One region of the Serratia sp. K1WW1 genome, then DNA from elsewhere that is predicted to be linked to it. Evidence: predicted binding sites of a transcription regulator. Region 1 holds the regulator's gene; each other region holds the start of a gene.

Region 1 (6,907 bases):
CTGTGGCCGCGTGCAGGTAGAACCACAGCGTGAATGCTTCATCACTCGTGACCAGCTTGCCGAAGAGGCGGTTCATCTGCCACACAGCGAGCGCTATTGGCTGCGTGAAATCGTCTTACTGGGTGACGGGCAGCCTTGGCTGCTGGGGCGTACGGTGATCCCGCAGGAAACCCTGACCGGGCCGGATCTGGCGCTGGTCGATCTGGGGACGTTGCCACTGGGCCGTTATCTGTTCAGCAGTGAAAGCCTGACTCGTGATTATATCCATATTGGCCAGCAGAAGGATCTGTGGGCGCGGCGTTCTCGTCTCCGTCTGGCGGGAAAACCATTGTTACTGACGGAACTGTTTCTACCGGCCTCTCCACTGTATGCGGTGGAAAAGGGCACTCCGGCATAATTAGGGGAGAAAGAACTTTGGAAGGGAGCGTGATTCAAAGCAAATGGCAGGCCTATTGCCATCTGATGCGCATCGATAAGCCGATTGGCACGCTATTGTTGCTGTGGCCCACCCTGTGGGCATTGTGGTTGGCAGGGGGGGGAGTTCCTTCGCCGTCGGTATTGCTGGTGTTTGTGCTTGGCGTTTTCCTGATGCGTGCTGCGGGTTGCGTGGTGAATGACTATGCCGATCGCGCTTTCGATGGGCATGTGAAACGCACCGCAGGCCGCCCGATGCCGAGCGGCCGCGTCAGCGAAAAAGAGGCCAAGATCCTGTTTGTTTCGCTGGTGCTGGTTTCCTTTGCGCTGGTGCTGACGTTGAACGCCATGACCATCTGGCTGTCGCTGGCGGCTCTGGCGCTGGCCTGGGTTTACCCGTTTATGAAGCGGGTGACCAATCTGCCTCAGGTGGTGCTGGGGGCGGCGTTTGGTTGGTCGATCCCGATGGCTTATGCCGCTGTCAGCGAGTCGCTGCCACTGAGCTGCTGGTTGCTGTTTCTGGCCAATATCTGCTGGACGGTGGCTTACGATACCCTATATGCCATGGTCGATCGTGATGACGACTTGAAGATTGGGATCAAATCCACCGCGGTGCTGTTTGGCCGCCATGACAAGTTGATCGTCGGGTTGTTGCAGTTTGCTACGCTGTTGCTGATGTTGTGGGTAGGTTATCTGATGCAACTGGGGGGCGCGTTTTACTGGTCGCTGTTGCTGGCCGGGGCGTTGTTTATCCATCAGCAAAAGCAGGTGGCTGGCCGCGATCGCGATGCCTGCTTCCGTGCCTTCCTGAATAACAACTACGTTGGCTTGGTGTTGTTCATCGGTATTGCGCTTAGCTACGTGTGATTTGCCCAACGCAAAAAGTAAAAAGGCATCCATTATCGGATGCCTTTTTCGTGGTAACTGGCCTGTAAGTTACTCGTCTTCTTTTACTACTTCAGCTGCCAGCGCAGGGGTATTGGTTTCTTCCGGCATGCTGACGCTTTCGATGGTCAGCTTGATTTCCGGGGTGATCAAATCGCTCAACATGGTGTAAACCTCCATGGTGTGCTCGCGGATCGCATCGCCAATATCATTGATAAAGCCTTCTTCACGCAGCGTCGCCACCAGGGTGGAGAACACCGCCTTATCGAAGAACTCTGGCGCGTTGATGCCGTGCAGCACCGACAAACGCTGGGCCATAATGCGGCTCTCTTTCTCCAGGGCACCCCGGTTGATACTTGGGTTGGCGCTGAGGATCGACATGGTGATGGCATAGCGTTGCAGGGTTTCACGCACCCCGGCGGCTAACAGCTGCAACGGACGGATGCGTGCAGGGTTCAGCACCAGCTCATCGCCTTTGCTACAAATCAGCTGCTGACGTATCAGCTCTTCGATCAGCGGTTGCAGCACTTCGGCTAGCTGTTCTTTGTCGTAACGCAGGAACAGTTCGGCCTTCAGCATCGGATAGATCAGGCTGACCTGACGCAGCAGCTCAACGCGCGACACGCGGCGGTGATGCATCACGATAGAGGCGATTAATGAAGGCAGTACCAACATATGATGGATATTGTTGCGATAGTACGTCATCAGCACCGCCTGCTCGCGCGGCAGAATGATGATGTCGCCGATGTTGTCCTTCTCCACTTCAAACTTGTTCATGTTTAAAGCGTGATCCAGCAACTGGTCTGGCGTTTGCGTTGGTACGGTGGCGTCCGGTGCATATGGCACGTTACGCATCAGCTGTAAGTAGCATTCCAACTGCTCAAGCAACTGCTCACGGGTCAGCGAACGTTGGCGTGAGGCCAGCAGCGCGGTGGAACACAGGTTCATGGCGTTGGCGGCGGCAGCGTTGTTGATGCGCACCATGATCTGAGCCGCCAGATCGTTCACCGATGGCGTTAGCCAGCTTGGGCGCTGTGCTTCGATCGGGTCGATAGACTCACGCCACTGTGGGACGTTGTGGTTCAGGTACGTCGTCAACGGCAACGGTTCGCCAAAGTTTACGTAGCCCTGGCCGAGGTTGCGTAGCTTGCGCAAGCCACGCACCATTTGCAGCAGGCTCTCTTTCTCTTTGGTCGCGCCACGCAGCTCTTTGGCGTAAGTCCCTACTTCCATCACGTGCTCGTAACCGATATAAATCGGCACCAGGGTGATCGGACGGGTACCGCCGCGCAGCATGGCCTGAATGGTCATCGACAGGGTGCCGGTTTTCGGTTCCAGCAGGCGGCCGGTACGGGAGCGCCCGCCTTCAACAAAGTATTCTACCGAGTAACCACGGGTGAACAGTTCACCGAGGTATTCGCGAAACACGGTTGAATAGAGTTTGTTGCCCTTGAAGGTGCGGCGGATAAAGAACGCGCCCAGGCGGCGGAAGATCGGCCCGGCAGGCCAGAAGTTCAGGTTAATACCCGCTGCGATATGCGGTGGCACCAACCCTTGATGGTAGAGCACATAGGACAGCAGCAGATAGTCCATATGGCTACGGTGACACGGCACATAGACGATCTCGTGGCCATCCTGCGCCAGCTGACGCACACGCTCAGCGTTGGTGACGTTGATACCCTGATACAGCCGGTTCCAGGTCCAGCTCAACACGCGGTCGGACAGGCGTACCGTTTCATAGGAGAAATCGGCGGCAATCTCTTCCATCAGCGCAATTGCGTTCTGCTGGGCCTTTTCGTGGGAGATCTTTTTGCTGCGCGCTTCGTCTTCGATCGCTTTTTCAATCGCCTTGGAGGCTAACAGCTTTTTGAACAGATCCTGACGGGCAGGTAGGCTTGGCCCAACGGCGGCCAGGCGCTGGCGTGCGAAGTGCATGCGTGCGACACGGGCCAGTTTTTGCGCGATGGTCTTATCGGTGCCGTGCTCGGTCGCCATCCGGCGTAGGGACACGGTGTTGGAGAAACGGACAAAGCTGTCGCGCCCCAGCCACAGTACAGCGAAGAACTTCTGTACGCCATTCAGCAGGCGCAGGTGCGGCGTGCCGTGGCCTTCGCGCCCAGGGGAGCGGCCAAACATCACTGAAACCGGCAACATCTGGATATCGAGATCCGGGTTGCTGCGGTGCAGATCCAGATAATCGTGGAACAGTTTTACCGATTCTTCTTTGGGCGTGTAATAACGGAACAGGCGTGGGCCATCGTGGATAAACACGTAGCTTGGCAGCACGGTGCCATCGATTTCCAACGGGTTAAGGGGATCGGGCAGATCTTGCGCCAGACACTGGGTGCGCAAAGTGAGTAAATCCGCCTTGGAATTATAAGGTAAAACATACAAAATCGGTCGTGAGGGATCCAACCCTAACTCCGTGACCGGATCTGAAGGGATAACCTTACTTCTTACCAACATTTTTAGTGGTAAGTTCAATATCTTATAATAGATTTTACGCCAACCTGACATGACAACGTGAAGCCTCTTGTTAGCAATTCGCCGCAAGCATACCAGAAACCGGGTAGCAGATCTGTGGCGTTGGGAAATCCACGGCCGTTCACGGCAATGGAAGTACATAGTTGAATTATACCTGATGGATATCAAATTGGCCGCTCTGGCGCACTCATACGCTCGCGGCATTGGTACGACATAGCTAGGTGATTAAGGTATTCCAACCTTGCTGTATACTGCGCTGCGATAAAAATGTGATTGGGCTGGCAAATCTGTCTGGAACGTTGCGGCTGCAACACGACGGGTACATGATCCATCTTGGAGAAAGGCGTTCTTAACTATGGCAAATCAAGCAACTGGCCTGACGCGTATCATTAAAGCGGCAGGCTATTCCTATAAAGGTTTAACCGCTGCCTGGCAGAACGAAGCCGCATTCCGCCAGGAACTGGTGGCTACGGTGGTGGCTATCATCGTGGCGGTTTGGCTGGATGTGGGGGCGATAGCGCGCATTTTGTTGATCGGCTCGGTGCTGCTGGTGATGATTGTCGAAATCCTCAACAGCGCGATTGAGGCCGTTGTCGATCGCGTGGGTACGGAATATCACGAGCTTTCCGGGCGGGCCAAAGATATGGGCTCGGCGGCGGTATCGCTAGCAATCATTCTGGCGCTGTTCGTTTGGGCTTCGGTACTTTGGCAGCATTTGGCGTGAAAACCAGCGGGTATCGTTGCGATCACGCTCGCTACCTGCTGATTTTTATTTATTCTTCGGTTCCCAATCCAGACTTAGCTGTATATACTCACAGCAAGACTGTATAAACAAACAGGGGGCGGAATGAAAGCACTAACTACCAGACAGCAAGAGGTCTACGACCTGATTCGCGATCATATTTCGCAAACGGGCATGCCACCGACGCGTGCCGAGATCGCAATGCGTCTGGGGTTCCGCTCACCAAATGCTGCAGAAGAGCACTTGAAAGCACTGGCTCGCAAAGGCGTTATCGAGATCATCTCCGGTGCATCACGCGGTATCCGCTTGCTGATGGAAGATGAAGAGGGATTACCTCTGGTGGGCCGTGTGGCTGCCGGTGAACCTTTGTTGGCTCAGCAACACATTGAAGGGCACTATAAGGTGGATCCTTCACTGTTCAAGCCTAATGCCGATTTCCTGCTGCGCGTTAGCGGCATGTCGATGCGCGACATCGGCATCCTGGATGGCGATCTGCTGGCAGTGCATAAGACTCAAGACGTACGCAACGGCCAGGTCGTCGTGGCCCGCATTGAAGATGAGGTCACGGTCAAACGCCTGAAGAAGCACGGTAACGTCGTCGAACTGCTGCCAGAAAACAGCGAATTTCAACCGATCGTGGTCGATCTGCGCCAGCAGAACTTCACCATCGAAGGCCTGGCGGTGGGTGTGATCCGCAACGGCGACTGGATCTAACCGCTTTACCTCGTATTACAGCCCTTTAAAACGGCAAACCTCGCCCCAACTCTGGGGCGAGGTCATTTCTAAGCTACGCTAAAATCCATGCTTGTACGGGAACATATCGCCATGCGCCTGCTTTCTGCCTTCACCAGTGACACCGACAAAGCTCTGTGGCGTCTGGCGTTGCCGATGATCTTCTCCAATATTACCGTCCCCTTGCTTGGCCTGGTGGATACTGCCGTTATCGGCCATCTCGATAGCCCTAGCTACCTTGGCGGAGTCGCGGTGGGGTCAATGGCCACCAGCTTCCTGTTTATGTTGTTGCTGTTCCTGCGTATGAGTACCACCGGGCTGACGGCGCAGGCGCTGGGGGCGCAAGATCCCTACCGGCTGGCTCGCGCCTTTATGCAGCCGTTATTGTTGGCGCTGGTGGCCGGGCTGGCGATTGTGCTGTTGCGAGCCCCGTTGATCACCTTGGCGCTGAACATTGTGGGGGGCGATCGGGAAGTCTTGGTACAGGCCAGGCTATTTTTGGAGATCCGCTGGCTGAGCGCCCCGGCGGCGTTGGCCAATATGGTGCTGCTCGGTTGGTTGCTGGGAGTTCAGTACGTTAGGGCGCCGGTGATCCTGTTGATTGTCGGTAACCTGCTGAACATCGTGCTGGATATCTGGCTGGTGATGGGGCTGGGTTGGAACGTGCAGGGGGCCGCGGCTGCCACGGTGATTGCGGAGTACGCCACGCTGTTGCTGGGTTTGTGGTTGGCATGGCGGGTACTACGCATGCGGGGGATTTCGCTGGTGATGCTGCGCACTGCCTGGCGTGGGGATCTGCGCCGCCTGCTGGCACTTAACCGCGACATCATGCTGCGCTCGTTATTACTGCAACTGTGTTTTGCCTCGTTGACCATTCTGGGAGCCCGCATGGGCGGAGAAGTGGTGGCGGTGAATGCGGTGCTGATGAATCTGCTGACCTTTACCGCCTACGCTCTGGATGGTTTTGCCTACGCGGTGGAAGCCCATTCCGGCCACGCCTATGGTGCGCGTGACGGGCGGCAACTGCGTAAAGTATGGCGTGCCGCCTGTCGGCAGGCTTGCCTGGTTGCCTGTGGTTTTGCCGTTATTTATCTGTTCGCCGGGCAGCAGATTGTGGCGGGCTTAACCTCGCTGCCGGAGTTGCGTGCGCTGGCAAATCAATATCTGCCCTGGCAGGTAGTGTTGCCTCTGGTGGGGGTTTGGTGCTATCTGCTGGATGGCATGTTTATCGGCGCCACCCGTGGCGCAGAAATGCGTAACAGCATGGCGGTAGCCGCAGTGGGCTACGGGCTGACGTTGTTCACCCTGCCGGTATTGGGCAACCACGGTTTATGGCTGGCTCTGGCGGTATTCCTGGCACTGCGCGGGGCTGCTTTGGGCTGGGTTTGGCACCGTCATAGCGTGCAAGGCACCTGGTTTTCATCCCCAACTAGCGATGCATAGGCCAGACTAGTTGATGATTCTGGATAGATATTCACATTTTGTTACATGTATCGGGGGCTGTTTTGCTTCGCTTGCTTACTGTTTTAATGGCGTTTTTTGCTATTGAGACTTTTCCTAACCCTATTTCATGCTGCTTTTCGGGCGCTTTTCGTGATGGGTGACTATAGTTAATCACGTGGCTGGCGAATTAAGCCCGCGCTTAATTGG
Region 2 (6,907 bases), 2.3 Mb from region 1:
TGGCCGATCCTTGATCCAGTTCAGGAAGCTGCCCAGTTGCTGGTGATTAACATCACGCATCAGCACCGCATTCACCTTCACCTTGCTGTAACCGGCGGTAAAGGCGGCATCGATGCCCTCCATCACCTGGCGGAACTTGTCCTGGCCGGTGATGGCATGAAACTGGCGTGCATCAAGGCTGTCTACGCTGACGTTAATCGCCGTAAGGCCCGCATCACGCCAACTGGCCACATCACGTGCCAGGCGATAGCCGTTGGTGGTTACAGCCAGGGTTCGGATGGCCGGGTTTTCGCGCACGGCGGCAATAATGTCGGTAAAATCGCGGCGTAAAGAAGGCTCACCGCCGGTCAGGCGTACCTTTTCGGTACCCAGTTCGGCAAAGGCACGGCTGACGCGCCGAATTTCATCCAGAGAGAGGAAGGTCTTGGGGCTGCCGCTCGGTTTATAGCCATCCGGCAGACAGTAGGTGCAACGAAAGTTACACACGTCGGTGATCGACAGGCGCAAATAGTAGAATTTGCGCTCAAAAGCATCAATAAGTTGCGGCACCTGTAACACCTTCCAAATACGGGAGATGCGAGCGTTTCCACTCTGCACCCTGGTGGCTGACTTCGCCACGGCCAGGATACCCTATCGCTCCAAAGAACAACGTAGGTACCAAGGCTAGGAGTTTTGATCCCATCCCCGCTACCTCAAGTAGCCGGAACGAAACCGTGGTTTTCCAGAGAATTCTAGCGCTAAACAGCCGCGATAGCCAATGTGGATTAACGCTATATACTTGTGTATACAGCGTTTTTCACCCTCTCAAGTCTGGATAACCATAATAAACAACCCTTATGCCAGCGAATTGACCAGAATCACGCAAATCGCACTCTTTATCGCGTTTTTGTGTCAAATCCGCTACTTTATGCAGGCAGTCTACCTACCCTGAGTTAAGGAATTTTATGCGCAACCGTACCCTGGCCGATCTTGATCGCGTCGTGGCATTAGGTGGTGGTCACGGTCTTGGCCGTGTGATGTCTTCGCTGTCGTCGTTGGGCTCTCGCCTGACCGGCATTGTCACCACGACCGATAACGGCGGTTCTACCGGCCGCATCCGCCGTTCTGAAGGCGGCATTGCCTGGGGTGACACCCGTAATTGCCTCAATCAGCTGATTACCGAGCCTAGCGTCGCCTCGGCGATGTTTGAATACCGTTTTAGCGGCAACGGGGAGCTGGCGGGGCATAACCTGGGAAATCTGATGCTAAAATCCTTGGATCACCTGAGCGTGCGCCCATTGGAGGCGATCAATCTGGTGCGTAGCCTGCTGAAGATCGACGCGGCGCTGATCCCGATGTCGGAACAACCGGTCGATCTGATGGCCCACGATCATGAGGGGCACCAGGTCTACGGTGAAGTCAATATCGATCAACTGAGGATCATGCCGCAAGAGCTGATGCTCTCCCCGCCGGTACACGCCACCCGTGAAGCGGTTGAGGCAATCGCGCAGGCCGATCTGATCCTGATCGGGCCAGGCAGTTTTCTTACCAGCCTGATGCCACTGTTGCTGCTTGAGGATCTGACTCAGGCCCTGCGCCGCAGCAGCGCCAATATGGTGTATATCGGTAACCTGGGCCGCGAGCTGAGCGTCGCCGCAGCCGCACTGACGCTGCAAGACAAACTGGCGCTGATGGAAGAGAAGATCGGCCGTAAAATGATTGACGCGGTGATCGTTGGCCCGGCGGTGGATACCAGCGCCATGCAGGATCGCATTGTGGTGCAACAACCGCTGGAAGCCAGCGATATCCCGTATCGCCACGATCGCCAACTATTACGCCAGGCGCTGGATACCGCGTTGGTGCAGCTAGCTAGCCGCGGTTAATCTTGACCACGGAGCCAAGGATTATCGCTAACGCTGTCGATGTAGAGATCTTCCACCTGCTTGCGTGCCCACGGGGTGCGGCGCAAGAACTTGAGGCTGGATTTGATGCTCGGATCGCTGCTGAAACAGTTGATGCGTATACGCTCTGCCAGCCCGTTCCAGCCATATTGGGCTACCAGCTTGTTCAGCAGTTGCTCCAGCGTAATGCCGTGTAATGGGTCTTTGGATGGGGTTGCGGTCATGGCGGCTGCTCGTCTCAATACTTGGGGCGCACACCTTAATCAGCAAACGGGCGTACGGCAAGAAAATTTACCGGGGCGCGCATAGCACGCCCCTTAAGTTCACTATGATAGCGCGATAAACTGCTCGCGCAGCTGGTGGATTTCATCACGCACCGCAGCGGCCTGCTCGAACTCCAGATTCTGTGCATGAGAATACATCTGCGCCTCCAACTCCTGGATTTTTTGCTCCAGCGCTTTGGGGGTGAGTAGCTGGTATTGCGCCGCGCTCTCTGCCGCTTTGCCCTTCCCTTTGTGCTTGCCACGGCTGCTTGGTTGCCCAAGCTGCAGAATATCCGAAACCTTCTTGTTCAGGCCCTTAGGCACGATACCGTTGGCTTCGTTATGCGCCTGCTGCTTGGCGCGGCGGCGTTCCGTTTCACCGATCGCCTTGGCCATGGAATCGGTGATCCTGTCGCCATACAGGATTGCTTTACCGTTGAGGTTACGCGCCGCTCGGCCAATGGTCTGGATCAGTGAGCGCTCAGAACGCAGGAACCCTTCCTTGTCTGCGTCCAGGATCGCTACCAGCGACACCTCTGGCATATCCAGGCCTTCCCTTAACAGGTTGATACCCACCAGCACGTCAAACTCGCCCAGACGCAAATCACGGATGATTTCGACACGTTCTACCGTATCGATGTCCGAGTGCAGATAACGCACCCGCTCCCCGTGCTCTTCCAGGTATTCCGTCAGGTCTTCTGCCATGCGTTTGGTCAACGTGGTAACCAGTACGCGCTCGTTGATGGCCACGCGCTTGCGGATCTCGGAAAGCAGATCGTCCACCTGAGTGGTCACCGGGCGCACTTCGACGATCGGATCCAGCAGGCCGGTTGGGCGTACCACCTGATCGATAATATCGCCGCCGGATTTCTCCAGCTCATATTTGCCCGGCGTGGCGGACACGTAGATGGTCTGCGGTGCCGCAGCGGCAAACTCTTCAAAACGCATCGGCCGGTTATCCAGCGCCGAAGGCAGGCGGAAGCCATATTCCACCAGCGTCTCTTTACGCGAGCGGTCGCCTTTGAACATGCCGCCGATCTGCGGGATGGTGACGTGGGATTCATCTACCACCAGCAACCCGTCTGCCGGCAGGTAGTCGAACAGGGTTGGCGGTGGCTCGCCCTCACCGCGCCCGGAAAGATAGCGCGAGTAGTTTTCGATACCGGAGCAGTAACCCAGCTCGTTCATCATTTCCAGATCGAACTGGGTACGCTGCGTCAACCGCTGTTCTTCCAACAGCTTGTTATTTTCCAGCAGCACTTTGCGCCGCTGAGCCAGTTCTACCTTGATCTCTTCCATCGCCTGCACGATACGTTCACGCGGCGTGACGTAGTGAGATTTAGGGTAGATGGTAAAGCGTGGCACCACCTGCTCAATCTGGCCGGTTAGCGGATCGAACAGCGACAGGCGCTCGACCTCTTCGTCGAACAGCTCAACGCGCAGCGCCAGCTCATCCGATTCCGCCGGGAAAATGTCGATCACTTCGCCACGTACTCGGAAGGTGGCACGCTGGAAGGCCTGATCGTTGCGGGTATATTGCAGCTCGGCCAGACGGCGCAGGATCGAACGCTGATCGATGATCATGCCCTTGGTCAGGTGCAGCATCATTTTCAGGTACAGATCCGGATCGCCCAGACCGTAGATCGCGGAAACCGAAGCCACCACCACCACGTCACGCCGTTCTAGCAGCGCTTTGGTGGCCGACAGGCGCATCTGCTCGATATGTTCGTTGACCGAGGCGTCTTTCTCGATAAAGGTATCGGAGCTAGGCACATAGGCTTCTGGCTGATAGTAATCGTAGTAGGAGACAAAATATTCCACCGCATTCTCGGGAAAGAACTCTTTCATCTCGCCATACAGCTGCGCCGCCAGGGTCTTGTTGGGCGCCAGCACCATGGTGGGCCGGTTAAGATCGGCGATCACATTGGCGATGGTAAAGGTTTTACCCGAGCCGGTCACGCCCAGCAGCGTTTGGTGCGCCAGGCCGTCCTCCAGGCCCTCTTCCAGCTTTTGGATGGCTTGCGGCTGATCGCCGGCCGGTTTGAATTCGCAATGCAGTTTGAAATGTTTGCTCATATCCCCATCATCTTTCAGGTTTGCGGCCAGACGGTAGCGGCCTAATTATGGAAAGACCGGAAGATTTCCGCCAGTGCCCATGATACTGGATATAAAACCAGCTTCAAGCGGATTTACGCTATTATGGCCGTTAACGGGGCGCGAGCGCACCGGCAAGGTGACAATACCATGACATTTTTATTGTCAATCACCCTGTTATCCCCAGAATGCGTTACAAATTAACTTTTGGCCCGGATTGCGCTGAAAAAACACCCATCGGCACGTTATCAATATCCGTTGGCTTGATTTTAATTAACCTATTGATATTAAATATATTTAATAAAAAGACGAGAATGCGGACAACCTGCGCACAACCCGCGCCCGCTCTCTGTTCACACCGCTTTTCTAAGTATAATGCACAAGGTTATCCACAGGAATAGTGGATAACTCTCACTACCCCATGGGGGGCGGGAGTTGTGGAAAGAACGCTTTTCCCAATGAAACGTCAACTGAGTCGGTTTTTTAGTTATTTTTTTACAATAATTCTGCTTTGGTTATGCCGATTAATGCTAAAAGCCGTGATAACGAAAACGCGCTTTTCGCTATTTTGCTTTTCAGGGGTTGCAAGTTGCGGCAACAACCTTTAAGGCTTGCACCAAACGCTTGCCATGCCGCACGGTAACGGTGCAAAAAACGCCCAAGTTAACCTTCTGGCTTTGGCAGAGCCCCCAGTGCACCGGGCCAAAATCAGTTAACAAAGCAATAACAAACCACCTTTTTTGTTGCGCAACGCCTGATGGCCTGGGAATTGCATTTCCTGATCAGGGGGGGTTACCTTGCAGAAGAACCGGTAAATTCAGGCTAAAACCGGCCAGAGCCAGCTGGGTTATCTTCGGCGAAAAAGCGTATAGCATGCCAAAAAGCCCCCCTAGAGCCGCCAAACGACCGGTAGCGGCCATTTTCCAATTTTTTAGCCTGAGCCGCGATTAGGGTAATCAGCACAGCATTTGCCACACCCGGGAGAGACACCGCTTGCTGCGGTCAACGTTATCCATACGTGAATATCGGTCTTGGAGGAGATGCCAAATGTTAAGCTTACGGGCGGTAAACCAATATTATGGGCAACAGCATACGCTGTGGGATGTCAGCCTTGAGTTGCCTCGTGGGCAATGCACCCTGTTGCTTGGCCGCAATGGGGTGGGCAAAACCACGCTGGTCAATTGCATCATGGGACACCTGCCGATCGTCAGCGGCAGCATGACCTGGCAGTTGGCCGATGAGCCACCGCAAAACCTGTTGCGGCAGCCGGTAGAAAACCGGGCGTTACTCGGCATTGGTTACGTGCCACAAGGGCGGCAAATCTTTTCCCAACTGAGCGTAGAAGAAAACCTGCAGGTGGCGTTGATGGCCGGGCGTGACAAGGTCCGCCGTATGCCTCCCATCATTTACAATCTGTTCCCCCGGCTCCAGGCGATGCGTATGCGCCGTGCGGGCGACCTGTGCCAAAGTGAGCAACAGCAGTTGGCATTAGGCCGCGCTCTGATGCTGGAGCCGGAACTGCTGATCCTGGATGAGCCCACCGCCGGTATGTCACCTTCCCTGGCGACAGAGATCGGCCAGGTACTTCGTAAGCTGAATCAGGAGCTGGGCATGACCATTTTGCTGGTTGAGCACCAACTCCCCTTTGCCCGCCATCTGGCTGACCGTTTCTGCTTGATGGATAAAGGCCGTAACGTGGCCAATGGCACGCTGGGGCAGTTGGATGAGGGGCTGATTGATGCCTATCTGACGGAGTGATTTGGCCCCTCCGTGGGCCATCAGGTTAAGGGTTCAACCTGGTTAAATCGAGATACTGTCCCAATGCCTGCTGTTCTACCTGCGATAAATGCGGGATCTCGCCCAGCAGGGGCGCGGGCAATAGGCGGCAAAGAGTGGCAAGGTACTCTTGATGGCGTTTTCCTGGCGGGGTAACGTCATTGGCGATCCAGCCTGCCAGGGTCAGACCTGACTGTTGGATCGCCAGCGCAGTCAACAAAGCATGATTGATGCAGCCAAGCTTGATGCCCACCACCAGGATCACCGGCAGTTGCTCCTGCTGTACCCAGTCGGCAAAGGTTTCATGCTCAGAAAGTGGGGTGAACCAACCGCCAGCACCTTCTACCAACAGCCAGTCCGCACGTTGTTCAAGATGACGTAAACCGGTGGAAAGCCGTGCCAGAGAGATGGGCCGACGTTCGGCCTGGCTGACAATATGCGGCGAGGTCGGTTCGGCAAAGGTGTAAGGGTTCACTACGGCGTAATCCAGCGCTACGCTGCTGTTTCTCTGCAGCGCCAGCGCATCGCCGTTGCGCAACCCTTCATCGGTCATCTCACTGCCTGACGCCACCGGTTTATAGCCAGCACATGTCCATCCCGCCGCGCTGGCGGCCTGTAGCAAGGCGCTGCTGGCCACGGTTTTACCCACTTCGGTGTCGGTTCCGGTAACGAACCAGCGCTTAATCACGATAAATCACTCCATAAACCAAATGATAACTGAGAGGAAACTGCCCGTCCCGGCAAGGATAACCAGCCTGCAATGCGGCAAGCCGCTGGCGGGAAAGCAGGCCAGCCTCGCGTCCTTGATGCAGGTGAGTCGCACCGATGCCCTTTAGCGATCGCATCAGCGTCATCACGTCGGGATAACTGAGCGTTTGCCAATCTGCCGTAAGC
Region 3 (6,907 bases), 2.8 Mb from region 1:
CAATACCTCGGCGCTCACTTCACTCATCTCGCTGCTCCACTGCTGCCAGGACTGCTGCAGATAGTGGTAAAAGCGCTGGGTTTCCTGCCACTCGGTACCGTGCAGGCGCACAACCTTTTCATCCGGCAGTTCGAACTCAAGCTCCCCCCAGACGATCCCGCGTTTACAACGCACCTGAATCAACTGGTTGAAAGGGATCAGGTATTCATGCTTCTCGCCGCTCACCTCAACGCCAGCATGCAACAACCGTACGCGGTTGTAGGGATGCTGTGCCAGGTGCTTGCCCAGCGATGTCGCTTTAAGTTCCATATGCCCACGCCATAATCATAATGAAAACGATGTCACCAGTTTACCCGCGTTAAGCAATGGCACTCTAGCGTTAAAAAAAGGGTAGAATAGTTTTTGCGTTATGCTGATGAATACTTCCCCCGCGCCGTTTGGCCATCATTAGAGCAGAATGACGACTATGCGTACTGTGTTGAACGTTCTTAATTTCGTATTGGGTGTTTTTTTCACCACGCTTGGCTGGCTGATTGCCACCTTCTTCAGCGTCGTGCTGATTTTCACCCTACCATTGACCCGCTCCTGCTGGGAAATTACCAAAATCTCCTTGCTGCCATTTGGCAACGAAGCGATCCATGTCGATGAATTATACCCAGAGAAAAGCAATGCCCTGCTGGCTGCCGGCGGTTCTTTACTGAATATCGTCTGGCTGGTCCTGTTCGGCTGGTGGCTGTGCCTGTCACATATTATTGCGGGTATCGCCCAGTGCATCACCATTATTGGTATTCCGGTAGGCATCGCCAATTTCAAGATAGCCGCTATCGCCCTGTGGCCAGTCGGCCGCCGCGTCGTTCCGGTTGAGGTGGCCCAGCAGGCACGGATCGAGAACGCCCGCCGCCGCTTTTAATCGCGTTAACTTTTCTCCCATTTAGGAGCTTGTCGTGCTCTCTTTAGCACCCAAAATTCGACGTTATACCTATAACAGCAACCTGCTTTATAACCTGCGTATTTTTATCGCGCTGGCTGGAGCCTCTGCGGTACCGTGGTGGTTGGGCGTCCCTAAACTGACCATTCCGTTAACGCTGGGTGTCGTTGCCGCCGCGCTAGCGGATCTGGACGACCGGCTGGCAGGAAGATTGCGAAATCTGCTCATTACGCTAGTTTGCTTTTTTGTGGCCTCGACATCGATTGAGCTGTTGTTTCCTTACCCCTGGCTGTTTGCCCTTGGGCTGACGACCTCAACCTGCGGCTTTATCCTGCTTGGGGCTTTAGGGCAGCGTTACGCCACTATCGCCTTCGGTGCCTTGCTGATCGCCGTTTACACCATGCTTGGCACCTCCATGTACGACGCCTGGTACCAGCAACCGGTTCTGTTGATTATCGGTGCCATTTGGTACAATTTGCTGACGCTGATCGGCCATCTGCTATTCCCTATCAAGCCCCTGCAGGAAAACCTGGCCCGCTGCTATGAGCAGTTGGCCAACTACCTGGACGCCAAGGCCAACCTGTTCGATCCAGATGCCGAATCGGACGCCGACCTGCCATGGGTAGACGTGGCGATGGCCAACAGCACGCTGGTCACCACGCTTAACCAGACCAAGGCTTCACTGCTGACCCGCTTGAAAGGCGACCGTGGCCAGCGCGGCACCCGCAGAACGCTGCACTACTATTTTGTCGCTCAGGATATCCATGAACGCGCCAGTTCTTCTCACGTACAGTATCAGGCGCTAAGCCAACAGTTCCGGCACAGCGATATTCTGTTTCGGTTTCAGCGGCTGCTGGCCAAACAGGCCCGTGCCTGCCAGCAACTGGCGCAGTCGATACTGCTACGGCAGAAATATCTACATAGCCCGCGTTTTGAGCCCGCTTTTTCGCGCCTGGAAGAGGCGCTGACCCGGATTACCATTACCCCAGAAAATCGCGAACTGACCAAAGCGCTATCTCATCTGCTGAAGAATTTACGGGCAATTGACGCCCAGTTGGCCAATATCGAGTCTGAGCAGTCCTTGGCGAGTGGCCAGACCGAGGAAAACAACCTGTCAGACGACCGGCTCACCGGTTGGAGCGATATTCGCCTGCGTATCAGCCGCCACCTGACACCTCAATCCGCCCTATTCCGCCACGCCATCCGGATGTCCGTGGTGTTGTGCCTGGGCTATGCGTTTATTCAATTGACCGGGATGCAGCACGGTTATTGGATCCTGTTGACCAGCCTGTTTGTCTGCCAGCCCAACTACAACGCCACCCGCAGGCGCTTAGCGTTAAGGATCATCGGCACTCTGGCTGGCATTTTGATCGGGCTGCCGATCCTCTATTTTGTGCCCTCGCTGGAAGGGCAGTTGATCCTGATCGTGATCTCGGGGGTATTGTTCTTCGCCTTCCGAACCGTGCAATATGCCCACGCCACGATGTTTATCACCCTGTTAGTTTTGCTATGCTTTAACCTGCTGGGCGAAGGGTTCGAAGTAGCGGCCCCGCGCGTCTACGATACCCTGCTGGGTTGTGCCATCGCCTGGGCAGCGGTAAGTTTTATCTGGCCAGACTGGAAGTTCCGTCAGTTACCGGCCATGGTACGTAAGACACTGAATGCCGACTGCCGTTATCTGGATGCCATTCTGGTGCAGTACCATCAGGGCAAGGATAACGGCCTGCCTTATCGTATTGCCCGCCGCGATGCCCATAATAGCGATGCCGAATTGGCGTCGGTGATCTCTAATATGTCTGCCGACCCGAAAGCCGATAAAACCATTCAGGAAGCGGCATTCCGCCTGCTGTGCCTTAACCATACCTTGTTGAGCTATATTTCCGCCCTGGGTGCCCATCGTGAGCGTCTGGAAAGTGCCGCCGTGCTGGACTTGCTCAACGATGCGGTTTGCTATGTTGATGGTGCATTACATCACGACGCTCACGATCGTCAGCGTATCATGCAGGCACTGGAAGCCCTCTCCGAGCGTATTACTGCGCTGGTTCCGGAGCCGGAAAGCAAAGAACAGCTGGTGTTGCAGCAAATTGGCCTGGTGCTCGAATTGCTACCAGAGCTGACGGCACTTAATACACAAATTACTCAAGCCGGTTGATAGTTCAAGGATGTGGGCCGCAGGCGCGGTCTTCTGACTTCGCCTCAAAGGAGGGAAAGAGCGCGTTGTTTTCGAACCATTCGGTCAACGCCTCCCTTTGTAGATTAGGCAAGGCGGCATGATGGTAGCCCGCCATGGCACCTGCCAGTGACATCAGCACTTTCATGCCCAGATTTTTTTGCTGTTGCAGCAGCTTCAGATAGCTGTCCCTGGCCCCCAACAGGCGAAAATCATAAATATTGCATATGCCTGCTCGCCACAGCTGGCGCTCTAATGAAGCATCAATATTCGGTAAATCTTTCAATCTGCCATTGCAGCGTTTTTTTACCTTTATCTCTTTACGCGTCTCACAGAGAGCCTGCCAGGCAAGCGCACACAGTTCGCGACGTTGCCGCCACAGTTCCTCATTCACCCGGTAATAGCGCATGACCATGGGGACCCCGCGCTTTAAATAGGTCATATTCACCATGCCACGCTCACGGAACGCGGTTTCCAGGCTTTCCGTTGCACGCAAATACAGCTCACCTTCGGTAATGACCGCAAACATTGTGCCGTCCGCCAGCAGGCCATAGCCGCCAAACTGCGAGCGTATGGCAATATTTCCCAGGGCGGCAAAGCAGGACTTTGCCTGTTCGATCCTCCTTAACGATCCTCCATTCATTTAACTCTCCTTATATGAAGCCATAGCCATCAGGCAGGTTTTGGTTGGAATAAACGTAACTGGAACAACTAATTAAAAAAAATACGCATTATCCCTAGTCGTGCCAATCATAAATTCAAGACGTACAATAAATAATCTCAATTATGCGAAGCGTTACGAAAATTTGGGTTGATCTTCTGTTTCGATGGCTATACTGTATATACATACAGTAACACTACGGGCGGGAGACGACATGCGTACTCAATCACTTTATCAACCTCATTTTAGCCAATCCTCAATGCCGGCAAAGCAAGCGGCTATCCCTGCGCAAGAGGGCAACGAAAATGGCCTAATCAGTGAGCTTGTTTACAATGAGCGGCAACCCGCCGTAGCCCAGTTATTGGTGCCTTTGTTGCAGCAGTTGGGCAAGCAATCACGCTGGTTACTGTGGTTGACCCCGCAGCAGAAGCTGAGCAAAACCTGGCTGCAACAGGCCAGCCTGCCGGTTGAAAAGGTCGTACAGCTTAATCAGATCAATCCACTGGCTACCGTAGACGCCATGGAGAAGGCTTTACTGACAGGAAATTACAGTGTAGTGCTAGGCTGGTTACCAGAATTGACACAAGAGGATCGTCTAAGGCTGAGTCGCGCGGCAGAATTGGGCAACGCCTATGGCTTCATTATGCGACCCCAACGTGACATCGTTGCTGCCGACAGACACTGTTCAACCTTAAAAATTCACTCTTCTTTGTATCATTAAGTAAATTTAGGACTTTTCCCATCACTTTTATCGCTTGGTCTGGCAATCGCAGGCAGATCGGGCGAAAAGCGAGGTTGGCTGCGGTTCGGCGCTAGCTTCCATGTTAAAAAAAGACTCGTTTTGCACCCCGATATGTTAGAGGATATGTCTAATTCCATGTTTTTTTTTAGAGCTTTATCACATCACACTTGTAACTTTCGCGCCACGTTGTAGACTTTACATCGCCAAGGTTGCTCTATAACGCCAGAAAAACTGGCAGAGTAACAAACGAGGGCTCAAACCTTGGCGAAGGAATTTAAACCAAGGGCTTAAAGCAGCTTTAAAGCTCATTGCCTATTTGGATGATAACGAGGCGCAAAATGAAAAAGACAGCTATCGCATTAGCAGTGGCACTGGCAGGTTTCGCTACAGTAGCGCAAGCCGCACCAAAAGACGACACTTGGTACACTGGTGCTAAACTGGGTTGGTCCCAGTTCCATGACACCGGTTTCTACGGTAACGGTTACACCGTTGATAACGACGCACGTAAAGACCAGATTGGTGCTGGTGCGTTCGTTGGCTATCAGGCAAACCAATACCTGGGCTTCGAAATGGGCTACGACTGGTTAGGTCGTATGAAATATACCGGCGCTAACACCGGTTCTTTCAAAGCTCAAGGCGTTCAACTGGCAGCTAAACTGAGCTACCCAATCGTTGACGATCTGGACATCTACACCCGTCTGGGCGGCATGGTATGGCGTGCAGACAGTGATGGTGCTGGCTCTAACGGTGGCAACCATGACACTGGCGTTTCTCCATTGGCAGCAGTGGGTGTTGAATACGCACTGAACCGTGACTGGGCTACCCGCCTGGACTACCAGTGGGTTAACAACATCGGTGATGCCGGTACCGTTGGCGCACGTCCAGACAACGGCATGCTGAGCGTAGGTGTTTCCTACCGCTTTGGCCAGGAAGTTGCTGCTCCAGTAGTAGCTCCAGCTCCAGCCCCAGCTCCAGTTGTTGAGACCAAGAAGTTCACTCTGACTTCTGACGTTCTGTTCGCGTTCAACAAAGCGACCCTGAAGCCAGAAGGCCAACAGGCTCTGGATCAGCTGTACACCCAACTGAGCTCACTGGATCCGAAAGACGGTTCTGTTGTCGTTCTGGGCTTCACTGATGCAGTAGGTTCAGCAGAATACAACCTGCGCCTGTCTGAGCAACGTGCACAAAGCGTTGTGGATTACCTCGTGTCTAAAGGTATCCCTTCAGACAAGATCTCTGCACGTGGCATGGGTAAAGCTAACCCAGTTACCGGTGACTCTTGTGGCTACCGTTCAGGCCGCGCAACTGCAGCTCAGATCGCATGTCTGGCTCCAGATCGTCGCGTAGAGATCGAAGTTAAAGGCATCAAAGAAGTTGTTTCTCAGCCTCAGGGCTAAGTCAGCGCTTCTTAGTAAAAAACCCCGCATTGCGGGGTTTTTTTTGGCCTAAACATTGGGTAATGCTATTTATCATCCTTACCCAGGATCGCCTGTAGATCCTGTTTCAGCGATGACATTTGGGTGGCATACTTCTCTTTGCGCTCGGCATCTTCGATCAGCTGTACGACGGTTTCCGACAGGGTGACGCCACGGCGATGCGCCAGCGCAGCCAAACGTTGCCAGACCAGGAACTCCAGATCGATCGATTTCTTGCGCGTATGCTGATGTTCTGAGTTAAAATGACGCTTACGCCGGGCGCGGATGGTTTGTTTCATCCGGTTATCCAGCGTCGGATTCATGTGCTCATCGATCCACGCCAGCACTTTGACCGGTTCATTTTCCAGCTTCAGCAGTTGGTCAATGACCTCCTGAGCAAGGCTGTTTTCAATGTAGCGGGTGATCGCTTCACCTTCCCGGTGCTTTTTCACCAGGTACTTCCATTTCCAACCGCTCTCCAGATTTTCCAGTTGCTGATATTTCATCATGAACTCTGCTGTGACCGTGTAACTTTAATAAGCATAACAGCTTTAGCCAACTTTTCCTCGGCAATTACCCGCCGTTTTTGACTGTTTTTTGCACTGTCATCGAGCAATGTCAAACTCCGATGCTCAACAACGACTCTGGAGGTATCAAGCTGGCGTTATTCTTGTATAATCGCGCTTTCCCTTTTTGACGATTGCATCTAACACTTTGACCAATAACCGACTTGAATGGCAATCTCTGTTGCCTGCTGCTACGCCTTATCAGGCGATTTTCGATTCCGCTGCTCAATTGGCACCCGTGGCCTTTTCTGCAATCCAGCCCCGTTTGGAGAATGCGCTGACGCTGTTTTTGCATCCGCTGTCTCTGCCACGTTTTATGCTGTTGAAAGCACAGGAAACACGTGAGTATCTGGCGTTGATCGCCCGAGCGGCAGAAGAGTTGCAACCGCAGAATACCGTTAAAGGCAGTCACTACGTGATTGAAG

What was found. The regulator LexA, encoded in region 1, represses DNA repair genes until DNA is damaged. The targets are predictions, from matches to a motif close to TNCTGTATGTACATACAGNA.
Region 2: a site for LexA is predicted at 4,303-4,322, ahead of uvrB (excinuclease ABC subunit UvrB). Genes of this name have one in related genera too.
Region 3: a site for LexA is predicted at 3,933-3,952, ahead of sulA (SOS-induced cell division inhibitor SulA). Genes of this name have one in related genera too.

The regions. Positions count from the first base shown of each region.
Region 1 is NZ_CM147697.1:562,890-569,796, forward strand. It holds gene ubiC (chorismate lyase) at 1-397, shown strand, start outside; gene ubiA (4-hydroxybenzoate octaprenyltransferase) at 415-1,281, shown strand; gene plsB (glycerol-3-phosphate 1-O-acyltransferase PlsB) at 1,351-3,816, opposite strand; gene ACX9GU_RS02570 (diacylglycerol kinase) at 4,139-4,507, shown strand; gene lexA (transcriptional repressor LexA) at 4,631-5,239, shown strand; gene dinF (MATE family efflux transporter DinF) at 5,351-6,700, shown strand.
Region 2 is NZ_CM147697.1:4,207,195-4,214,101, forward strand. It holds gene moaA (GTP 3',8-cyclase MoaA) at 1-549, opposite strand, end outside; molybdenum cofactor riboswitch at 540-682, opposite strand; gene ACX9GU_RS19010 (uridine diphosphate-N-acetylglucosamine-binding protein YvcK) at 945-1,862, shown strand; gene ACX9GU_RS19015 (VF530 family protein) at 1,859-2,104, opposite strand; gene uvrB (excinuclease ABC subunit UvrB) at 2,207-4,219, opposite strand; gene ACX9GU_RS19025 (ABC transporter ATP-binding protein) at 5,285-5,995, shown strand; gene bioD (dethiobiotin synthase) at 6,021-6,701, opposite strand; gene bioC (malonyl-ACP O-methyltransferase BioC) at 6,694-6,907, opposite strand, start outside.
Region 3 is NZ_CM147697.1:3,727,423-3,734,329, forward strand. It holds gene helD (DNA helicase IV) at 1-309, opposite strand, end outside; gene ACX9GU_RS16930 (YccF domain-containing protein) at 467-910, shown strand; gene yccS (YccS family putative transporter) at 945-3,080, shown strand; gene ACX9GU_RS16940 (TfoX/Sxy family DNA transformation protein) at 3,085-3,741, opposite strand; gene sulA (SOS-induced cell division inhibitor SulA) at 4,019-4,480, shown strand; gene ompA (porin OmpA) at 4,840-5,898, shown strand; gene matP (macrodomain Ter protein MatP) at 5,964-6,422, opposite strand; gene ACX9GU_RS16960 (AAA family ATPase) at 6,631-6,907, shown strand, end outside.